Regions from separate parts of the Exiguobacterium sp. s152 genome, predicted to be linked through region 1. Evidence: riboswitches for the same ligand, from Rfam matches in the RefSeq annotation. Region 1 holds a riboswitch; each other region holds the start of a gene.
What was found. Region 1 has a riboswitch for thiamine pyrophosphate ahead of tenA (thiaminase II). Riboswitches for the same ligand answer to the same signal wherever they lie in the genome.
Positions count from the first base shown of each region.

Region 2: linked by a shared signal. The riboswitch ahead of KNP72_RS00120 (YkoF family thiamine/hydroxymethylpyrimidine-binding protein) and the one ahead of tenA (thiaminase II) in region 1 are both predicted to bind thiamine pyrophosphate.
Region 3: linked by a shared signal. The riboswitch ahead of thiT (energy-coupled thiamine transporter ThiT) and the one ahead of tenA (thiaminase II) in region 1 are both predicted to bind thiamine pyrophosphate.

Region 1 is NZ_JACSLX010000006.1:59,457-62,734, reverse strand. It holds gene thiD (bifunctional hydroxymethylpyrimidine kinase/phosphomethylpyrimidine kinase) at 1-560, opposite strand, end outside; gene thiM (hydroxyethylthiazole kinase) at 557-1,345, opposite strand; gene tenA (thiaminase II) at 1,342-2,016, opposite strand; TPP riboswitch at 2,098-2,202, opposite strand; gene pelG (exopolysaccharide Pel transporter PelG) at 2,264-3,278, opposite strand, start outside.
Region 2 is NZ_JACSLX010000001.1:19,744-23,021, reverse strand. It holds gene KNP72_RS00125 (GTP-binding protein) at 1-1,053, shown strand, start outside; TPP riboswitch at 1,115-1,215, shown strand; gene KNP72_RS00120 (YkoF family thiamine/hydroxymethylpyrimidine-binding protein) at 1,298-1,891, shown strand; gene KNP72_RS00115 (ECF transporter S component) at 1,884-2,459, shown strand; gene KNP72_RS00110 (ABC transporter ATP-binding protein) at 2,452-3,278, shown strand, end outside.
Region 3 is NZ_JACSLX010000002.1:102,875-106,152, reverse strand. It holds gene rsgA (ribosome small subunit-dependent GTPase A) at 1-729, shown strand, start outside; gene rpe (ribulose-phosphate 3-epimerase) at 731-1,387, shown strand; TPP riboswitch at 1,407-1,507, shown strand; gene thiT (energy-coupled thiamine transporter ThiT) at 1,584-2,156, shown strand; gene KNP72_RS04560 (thiamine diphosphokinase) at 2,156-2,743, shown strand; gene rpmB (50S ribosomal protein L28) at 2,802-2,990, opposite strand; gene KNP72_RS04550 (Asp23/Gls24 family envelope stress response protein) at 3,244-3,278, shown strand, end outside.

The sequences.
Region 1 (3,278 bases):
AAATCGTCCGCAGTTGCGCCATCGAGATGTCCGCCTTTTAAGATGACAGCACGGACACCATACGCTAACATCTGCTCTGCTGCTTTAATCCGGTCTTCAAACGTCCGAATCGTCATGCCCGTCAACACTTCCGCTTCCGGCACGTTCGGCGTGACGACGGTCGCGAGCGGCAAGAGGGATGTCTTGAGCGCCTGGACCGCCGAATCCTGAAGTAGCGAGGCCCCGCCTTTCGCAATCATGACCGGGTCAACGACGAGCCGATTGAATGTGTGACGCCGCACCCCATCAGCGACCACCTCGATGCGCGCCGCATCGAACAACATCCCGGTCTTGCACGCCGCAATCGTAAAGTCTGAACCGATTGCATCGAGTTGTTGCGTCACGAGTTCCGGTGACACCGCCTCGACCCCATGCACCCCACGTGTGTTTTGGGCCGTGACGGCCGTCAAAACACTCGTCCCGAACACACCGAGCTCTTGGAACGTCTTCAAATCAGCTTGAATGCCAGCGCCACCGCCCGAATCTGAACCGGCAATCGTCAATACTTGGGGCCGTATCATGACACCACCTCGATACGGTCACTCGGCAACTCGACCGCCGTCATCTTGCCAAGCTCATTCAAGAAGTGAACGGGGAAGTCACCCGGTCCGTCAGCCAAAGCGGTAGCGAGTTCGCCGCACCGGGCATAGCCGGCGAGCGCCGTCGCCGTGGCCGTAACCGCATCCCGTTCGACCGCAAGGAACGCACCGACGACCGCACTGAGTAAACAACCGGTCCCTGTCGTCCGGGCCATCGCGCCAGTACCGCCTTTAATTTCAATCGTCACGTCCCCGTCGCTGACGACATCCGTTTCTCCGGTCACGGCAACGACACAGGTATAGCGTCGTGCCGCCTCACGCGCGATTTGATTCAAATCGTCTCGCGTTTCACCGGCGTCCACACCGCGCGCCGCCGCGTCGAGACCAATCAATGTCGCGATTTCTCCGGCATTCCCACGAATGACCGTCACGCGGACATGTTGCAGAATCGCTTTGGCGACGTCGCGCCGGAATGAGGTCGCCCCGACCCCGACCGGATCGAAGACGACTGGACGACCCGCTTGATTCGCCGCCTGCCCGGCTCGAATCATCGTACGTTCCGTCATTGCATCGAGCGTGCCGATATTAAGCACGAGCGCATCGCTCACGGATGCCATCTCGGCCACTTCTTCGACCGCAGATGCCATGACCGGGGCCGCCCCGATGGCGAGCAGCCCGTTCGCTGAAAAGTTGGCGACGACGATATTCGTGATGTTGTGGATGAGTGGCCGTTCGGCTCTGACTTTGTCCCATAAGTCGCGCTTCATCGTGTTACCCCCGCCGGTAAATCCCACGACTCGAGCGTCCACGCCATCTCCCAAAACGCGTGTTCATAATAACAACTCTTCAAGAACAGCTGCTGATACCGGAATCGCTCTTCCGCGGTCGCCTGTCCGGCGAGCACGTCGAGCCGTTCAATCTGTTCCTCGACGAGGTCGCGGAACCATTCCGACCCGTACGTCGCAATCCACGTCGTATAAATCGGATGATCGGGTGTCGCGTCTTTCAATCGCTCCCCGATCTCATAATAGACCCAGTAGCAAGGCAAGATTGACGCGAGCACGTCGCCGAGCGTCGGCCCAGCCTGTTGCATATGCATCGCATAGGCGTAAGCCGTCGGGGCCGGTTCGAACGTCGCCCACTCCGCCTCCGTCACGTCGAGCAACGTGAAAAACTCACGATGCAGCGCATGCTCCGCTTCAATCGTGTGAAGGGCGTGCGTCAAAAAACGGCTCGCCACTTCCATATTCGGGGCGAGCGTCGCGCCTTTCGCCTGTACTTTCGAAAACTGATTCAAATAATACGAGTCTTGCATGACGTAATGCCGAAATTTCGCCTCGTCGAGTTCACCCGTTCCGAGTTCCCGGACGAACGGGTGATCAAAACTGGCTTGAAACAAAGCATCTGCCTCTTGTCGTAGATGTGCGGTGAATGTCATGTGTTCTCCTCCTTTGTGATTAAAAAAGACGCCGCCTCCCATAACGGAAGCGGCGTCGGATTTACACAAAGTGTACGAGAACAATCGGTTCGCCCACTTCCCTACGCTAGCGTGAACTAGATCAGGTTCAAAGGGTCTGGACCTCGTCCATCTCAGCCGCGTCACGCGACTCCCCTAGTGGTAAACATTATGAAATTCGGTCGTCTACGACCACATCATATCAGTCTTTCCCTGTACTGAAAACCCTTTATCGCGAAAAGCGCCGGTTCAACAACGTTCCCATTTGCGAGAACCGCTCGGTGCCGAGCTTGCGCCGGTTCGACGCGGCGAACACGTAATAATCGACTTTGCCCATGTAATAAATCAAACGCAGGCCGGCCAAGAAGAACGTGATCGTCGTACTGACGGCAAAGCCGACACCGTACCAATCGATGCCTCGCGGCAAGAGCAGTAACGTGAACAACGCGTTCAACGTGAAGAACGAGATGTTGACGAACAACGCCCCGCGCCGGTCCTCGAAATAGAGCAATAACAGCGTCAAGATGAGAATCATCGCATTCGCGAACGCCGCGAGCGTCGTCATCCGAAAGATTTGACCAATCTCATCCGGGACGCCGATCCAACTGACGAACGCGCCCGCCATCAGGATGGCGAACAGCGTCACGACGCCTTGGCTCCGCGCGAGTCGAATCAACTCATTTTTCAATACGGACGTCATCGTCTGTTTCGCCTTCTCGATTTGATGGAGTGCCCCGCCGTAGTTGATCAATCCATAAAACGTACGGTAGCGCTCATAAAATCGGGTCTCGACGGCGACGACGAACAACAGTTGCGTCGGGATAATCGTCAAGTACGACCAAAAGATGGCCGTATCATAATACGGGTTGAACAGGAACGAGTCCGCGATGATGACACGTCCTTCACCGAACCAGATGATGAAATTCGTGACCCAAATCCCGAGCACGTACAACACGCCGATGGCGAACAAGTCCGGATAGCGGTCGAAGTACTTGAAGTACGAGAACTCTTTCACCGCGTAACGGAGCGGGAACGTCCGGAGCATCGCGAAGAATAACCCGAACAACGTCACAATCATCCCGACCGTGAAACCGAGCAACAGCTCGAGACTCGACGGGTCGACCATGAGACGGCTGATCGCATAGACGCTCCCGACCGAGATGAGTCCACCGAGCAAGAAGCTATAGGCCACCGCTTGATAATACTTGGCGGCACTCAAGAACAAGAACATGACCCAGATGACG
Region 2 (3,278 bases), on a different contig from region 1:
CGATTGATTGAGCAGGGCGGTTTCTCGCGGACGGACGAAAAATTGGTCGAGCTATCGAACGGCTGCATTTGTTGCACGCTTCGTGAGGACCTGCTCGAAGCGGTACAGGACATCACGAACGACCGTGAACTCGACGGGATTATCATCGAATCATCCGGCATCTCAGAACCGATTCCGGTCGCTCAAACGTTTACATACGCCGATGACGCCCTCGGGATCGATTTAACGAGCCGCGTCTATATCGATGCGATGGTGACCGTCGTCGATGCATATCGATTCTTGAAAGATTTTAACTCGGGCGAGTCACTCCATGAACGCAAGCAGGCCATCGATGAGACGGACGTCCGTGAAGTCGTCGATCTGCTCGTCGATCAAATCGAGTTCGCGGACATCATCGTCTTGAACAAGGCGGACCGCGTGACAGAGACGGAAGTCGACGAGATGGCCGGGCTGTTAAAGGCGCTCAATCCTACCGCCAAACTGTTGACGTCGGTCCTTGCGAACGTAGAATTGACCGAGCTGTTAGACGTCAATCTGTTCGATTTCGAGCAGGCGATGCATGCCGCCGGCTGGATTCACGAGCTTGAGGCGGAAGTACATACGCCGGAGACAGAAGAGTACGGCATCAGCTCGTTCGTCTATCGTCGACGCCGTCCGTTCCACCCGGAGCGGCTTCATGCGTGGATCGAGGCGTTCCCGGAACAAGTCGTCCGCGCCAAAGGGTTCTTATGGATTGCTTCTCGAAACGACCTCGCCTGCCTGTTCTCGCAAGCGGGGTACGCCTCGACGCTTGAACACGCAGGACGTTGGCTCGCGACGCTGCCGAAGGAAGAGCGTCGTCTTATGTTCGCAGCAGAACCCGAGCTCGCCGCCGATTACGTCGAGCCGTACGGGGACCGTCAGACGGAGCTCGTCTTGATTGGGCAGCGGATGGAGCGTTCGGTCATCGAGGCCGGACTCGACGCGTGTCTGTTGACAGACGAGGAGATGACCCTCGATTGGACGACGTTGCAAGATACGCTTCCGGGGAACGGTATCGTGACTTTCACATAAACCGTTTACAAATCCGGAGTGGTCGTCTATACTTTTCGTTGCATAGACAACCGCATACATTGGACTACACTAGGGGTGCTTCGGCTGAGATGTGAGCATGGCTCCAATCCCTTATGACTCGATCCGGGTAATACCGGCGTGAGGAAGTGTGGCACTTTTTCTAATGGATTTGTAAATTGGACGAGTGGCCGCATTCTCATGGATGCGGCTTTTTTGTGTACATACAATTAAGGGGGAATAGAACATGAACAATCAATGTGAAAGGAGTCCGATCGTCGGATTCCGCTTTACGCTGAGCCCAATGACGTCTGATTTTGTGAGTGTCATCAAAGGGGCATTGAAGGAGACGAACTTGCAAAACGTCTGGCGACATACCGACGACGTCTCGACGGTCATCCGTGGACGAAGTGAGCATGTGTTCGATGTGGCCAAAGCCGTCCTGTCACATGCGACGAAGACAGGAGAACATGTGTCGATGAGCGGGACGTTCTCGGTCGGCTGCCCAGGCGACACGGCAGGAGACAATCTGCTCGACGTGACGACTGAGCCGGGGAATGGCACGGCGGGCTCGCAGTACGTATCTTCACAATTTGCACTCTATCCGCTCGGGGACCCGAAGTATATGGACATCATCTACGAAGAAATTGCGTTTGCGAAAGAGCGTGGCGTTTTCAATGACTCGATGCATTATGCCTCGGGTATTCACGGCGACATCGAACCGGTGTTTTCATTTTACGAGGCGACGTTCGACCGCGTCCGTGCGAAGACGAGCCATGTCGTCATGACGGTCACGTTCAGCGTGAACAGCCCGTCACACGAGGGACAGCAGCATGCTTAAGTCGTGGAAGTTAAAAGAAATCGTCTTGTTGGCCATTTTATCGGTCGTATTCGCTGTCGTCTATTTGGCGTTCGTCCATGTCGGGAATCTATGGGCAGGCTTGATTGGACCAATCGCGTACGAATGGATTTTTGGGATTTGGTTCATCGTCTCGATTATTGCGGCTTATATCATCCGCCGACCTGGCGCAGCATTTTTGTCAGAAGTGCTTGCGGCGACGATTGAGATGATGATTGGTAACGCGATTGGACCTCGTATTATTTTAGTCGGGATCATTCAAGGACTTGGTGCTGAAGCGGCGTTTGCGGTCACGGGCTACAAGCGATATGACCTTTGGGTGCTCATGCTGGCCGGATTTGGTGCAGCTGCGACGAGTTTCGCGTATACGTATGTCATGGGTGGACTCGTTGCCCTCAGTCCGACATACGTAGCGACGATGTTCGCGTTACGTGCGACAAGCGGAATGCTCATTGCCGGTCTGGGAGGTAAGATTTTGAGCGACTTGTTGCTTCGTACGGGTGCGCTCGAAGGGTATGCCCTCGCGCGTAAGGGACGAGTACATGGTTGAGGCAGAACAGCTGGCGTTCCGCTATCCGGACAAACAGCGCGAAGTATTGACAGACATCACGCTTCAATTAACGGCTGGGAGGACGCTCATCACAGGGGCGAGCGGATCGGGGAAATCGACATTGTTCTCTTTGATGAATCGTCTGTACCCGGATAACTGCGATGGCATCGTGACAGGCAAATTACATTTGTTTGACCGCTCTTACGACACGTATACAGCTGGTGAGGTGAATCGTCGTGTTGGAACGGTGTTTCAAGATCCTGACAGTCAATTCGTCATGCAGACGGTCGAGGAGGAATTGATTTTCACACTTGAAAATTTTGCCGTGGCGAGGGACGAGATGATGGCGCGTGTGGCCACGATTTTAGCGGAATTGCAGTTGACCGATTATCGTGACCGAGTCATTCATGACCTGTCAGGTGGTGAAAAGCAACAAATCGCTGTCGCCTGTGCTTTGATCGGGAAGCCGGAATGGCTACTACTCGATGAGCCGCTCGCGCACCTTGATCCCGAAACCTCAACCCGTTTCGTTCAGTGGCTCGACAACGTCGCACAGACGGTAAACGTTGTCGTCATCGAACATCGACCCTTCCTATGGGGCGGGTTCTTCGATAGAGAAGTGGAGCTCGTGAACGGACGCATCAACTATGACGGACCGTTCGTTGCCCGCCCGGATTATACGTTCTCTCCGGTTAAGGTGACACAAGGAAATACTGTTTTATTTCACGTACCGCAATTGAAACGAATAACATTCAAACTAGCAGCGAGCGAGCTGACCGTCGCCGAGGGTGATCTCATTGCCGTACTTGGTCGAAACGG
Region 3 (3,278 bases), on a different contig from region 1:
ACAGGCTACATCTTGGCCGTCGACGAGCGGTCGAACCATCTCGTCCGCCCGCCGATTGCTAACATCGATCAAGCGTTCCTGCTGTTCTCGGTCAAGGAACCGGCGTTCTCGTTCCATCTGCTCGACCGTTTCCTCGTCTTAATCGAATCGAAGCAAGTCCACCCGATTATCGTCTTAACGAAGATGGACTTGTTGACGGAGTCGGAGCTCGAAACGATTCAAGCAGCAGCAGCTTTATACCGGTCAATCGGCTATGAGGTCATCGAGACGTCGACGGAGAACGGGGCGGGGATCGAACAAATTCGTGGGTCGTTTAAGGAGAAGACGAGCGTGTTCGCCGGACAGACCGGTGTCGGCAAGAGTTCACTCTTGAACGCGGTCGCGCCGGAACTTGAACTCGCGACCGGGAAAATCTCGAAGTCGCTCGGCCGAGGCAAGCACACGACGCGTCACGTCACGCTCATCACGCTCGCTGACGGGCTCGTCGCTGACACGCCTGGTTTCTCGAGCCTCGAGTTCCCAGAAGAACTCGCAGTCGAGGAGATGCGCTGGTGCTTCCCTGAGTTTGTCGAACGGCATGACGACTGCAAATTCCGGGGCTGTGCCCATTTGAACGAACCGGGTTGTGCCGTCAAAGCGGCCGTCGAGGCGGGAGAAATCGCTTCCACCCGTTACGAGAATTATGTTACGTTTATGGCAGAGTTAAACGATAGACAACGGAGGTACTGACATGATTAAAATTGCACCATCAATTTTAGCGGCGGACTTCGCCAACCTAGAGGCAGAAGTGAAGGCGGTCCAAGAAGCCGGCGCGGATTATATCCATTTTGATGTCATGGACGGTCAATTCGTCCCGAACATCTCGATTGGTCTCCCGGTACTCGCAAGCTTACGGAAGAAGTCGGACATGGTACTCGACGTCCATTTAATGATCGACCAGCCGGAGCGCTTCGTCGAAGACTTCATCAAAGCGGGAGCGGATATCGTCACAGTTCACGTTGAAGCGACGAACCATTTGCATCGCGTGCTTCAACAAATTAAGGCGGCCGGAGCCAAGTGTGGCGTCGTTCTCAACCCGCATACGCCGCTATCGTTGATTGAACACGTGCTCGGTGACGTCGACATGGTCCTTCTCATGACGGTGAACCCTGGCTTTGGGGGTCAGAAGTTCATCGAATCGGTCGTGCCGAAAATCGCGGCGTTGAACGAGATGCGCCAAGCGCGCCGTCTCGACTTTGAAATCGAGATTGACGGCGGCGTCAACGCGGAGACGGCGAAATTATGTATCGATGCCGGTGCTGACGTGCTCGTGGCCGGCTCGGCCATCTATAACGAGCCGAGCTATAAAGACGCAATCGATAGCATTCGCAACGCATCTCGTGTATAATCGTCCATAGAACAACAAATATTGTCGCAAGGGGTGTCACATTCTGTGGCTGAGAGGCATACGCTAACCCTTTGAACCTGTTCCGTTCACACGGACGTAGGGATGTGGCGAAAATGCACGTTGCTACTCGATAGCAGCATGGCGTTTACGTCATGCTGCTTTTTGTCGTTCGCTCATAATTTAAGGAGGGAAATAGATGAAACAACGTTTAAAATTACAGGCGCTCATTGAAATCTCATTGTTCGCCGCACTCGGTTTGATTTTTGATTTGCTCATCCCGTTCCGGATGCCGCAAGGCGGGTCAATCAGCTTGGCGATGTTGCCGATTTTCGTGATGGCGTATCGTCACGGCTTGAAAGGCGGACTTGCGACCGGTGCACTCGTCGGAACGCTGCAATTGCTGTTCGGGGCCTACATCTTCACGCCGGTCCAGTTCCTGCTCGACTACACGTTCGCTTACGGTGTCGTCGGTATGGCGGGACTGTTCGCGGGTCAAGTGAAACGAGCCGCCAAAGATGAGGCAAAAAAGACGCTCGTCGTCTATTTGGTGCTCGGCGCGCTCCTCGGCTCACTGCTTCGTTACGGCGCCCACGTCTTGTCGGGGATCGTCTTCTTCGCCGAATACGCGGAAGGTCCGGTCGTCGCCTACTCGTTCGCCTATAACATGACGTACATGCTCCCGTCCTTCCTCGTGTCGGCCGTCGTCCTCGTCCTCTTGTTCGTCTCGGCGCCGCGCTTCGCGACGCTCGCGACCCGGGACGTCCGCTAATGCGGGTGTTGATTGTGGCGGCCAGCCCGGAACCAATCTCGGGACTCCCGCGTGACGTCGATTACATCATCGGCGTCGATGGGGGGTACGAGACACTGTTGAACCACGGGCTGAACCCAGATCTCGTCGTCGGCGATTTCGACTCCTTCACGGGCGAAGTGCCGATCGACGCCGTCCGTTATCCATCTGAGAAAGATGTGACCGACCTCGAGATCGCTCTCGAGGCGGCACGGGGGCATGGCGCGACTGAGATGCTCGTATACGGCGCGCTCGGCGGCCGGCTCGATATGACGCTCAGCAATATCGGTCTGCTCGAGGCGTATCCGGAGATGCGTCTTGTCACGGCAGGGCAGACGGTACGACTCGTAGGGTCGGGACGCTATGAACTCCCGCGTCAAGACGGTCACTATTTGTCGCTCATCCCATGGAAACAGGCGAACGTGACCATCCGCGGCGTCAAATATCCGCTCGACCGTCACGATGTCGTCAGCCATGAGGCGCTCACCATCTCGAACGAATGGGACGATGAAACGGCGGACTTGATCGTGCACGAAGGTATGGTGCTCATGCTGTATGTCAAAAAATGAACACAAAAAAATCCCATCGGCGAATGCCGCTGGGATTTATTTCGTTCGTGTATAAAAATTATACGCGTTCGACGAGACCTGATTTAAGAGCGCGAGCTGAAACCCAAACTCGTTTAGGTTTACCGTCAACGAGAATACGAACTTTTTGTACGTTTACACCCCAAGTGCGTTTTGTCTTGTTGAGTGCGTGCGAACGGTTGTTACCTGATTTAGGTGATTTACCTGTTACGTAGCATTTACGTGCCATGCGTTTCCCCTCCTTTTTTATGTGGGTTCGTCCTAATAGACACTCGTTTATATTAGCACGGGTTTTTTCACGATGCAACTAGAAAATCATAGGATGACAAGAAAAAAACTTGACATTACTGGAAAGGATTTTAATAATGAATGAGGGTTACGGCTACAATTGACCGAGTTTATGGAGCAGGTTCTTTTAATAACTAGGTACTTATTGTAGAATGTAGTGAAGGAATCATTCCGAATAAAGGAGGCTACTCCATATGGCAATTGAAATGAAGACAACATATGGCAATAT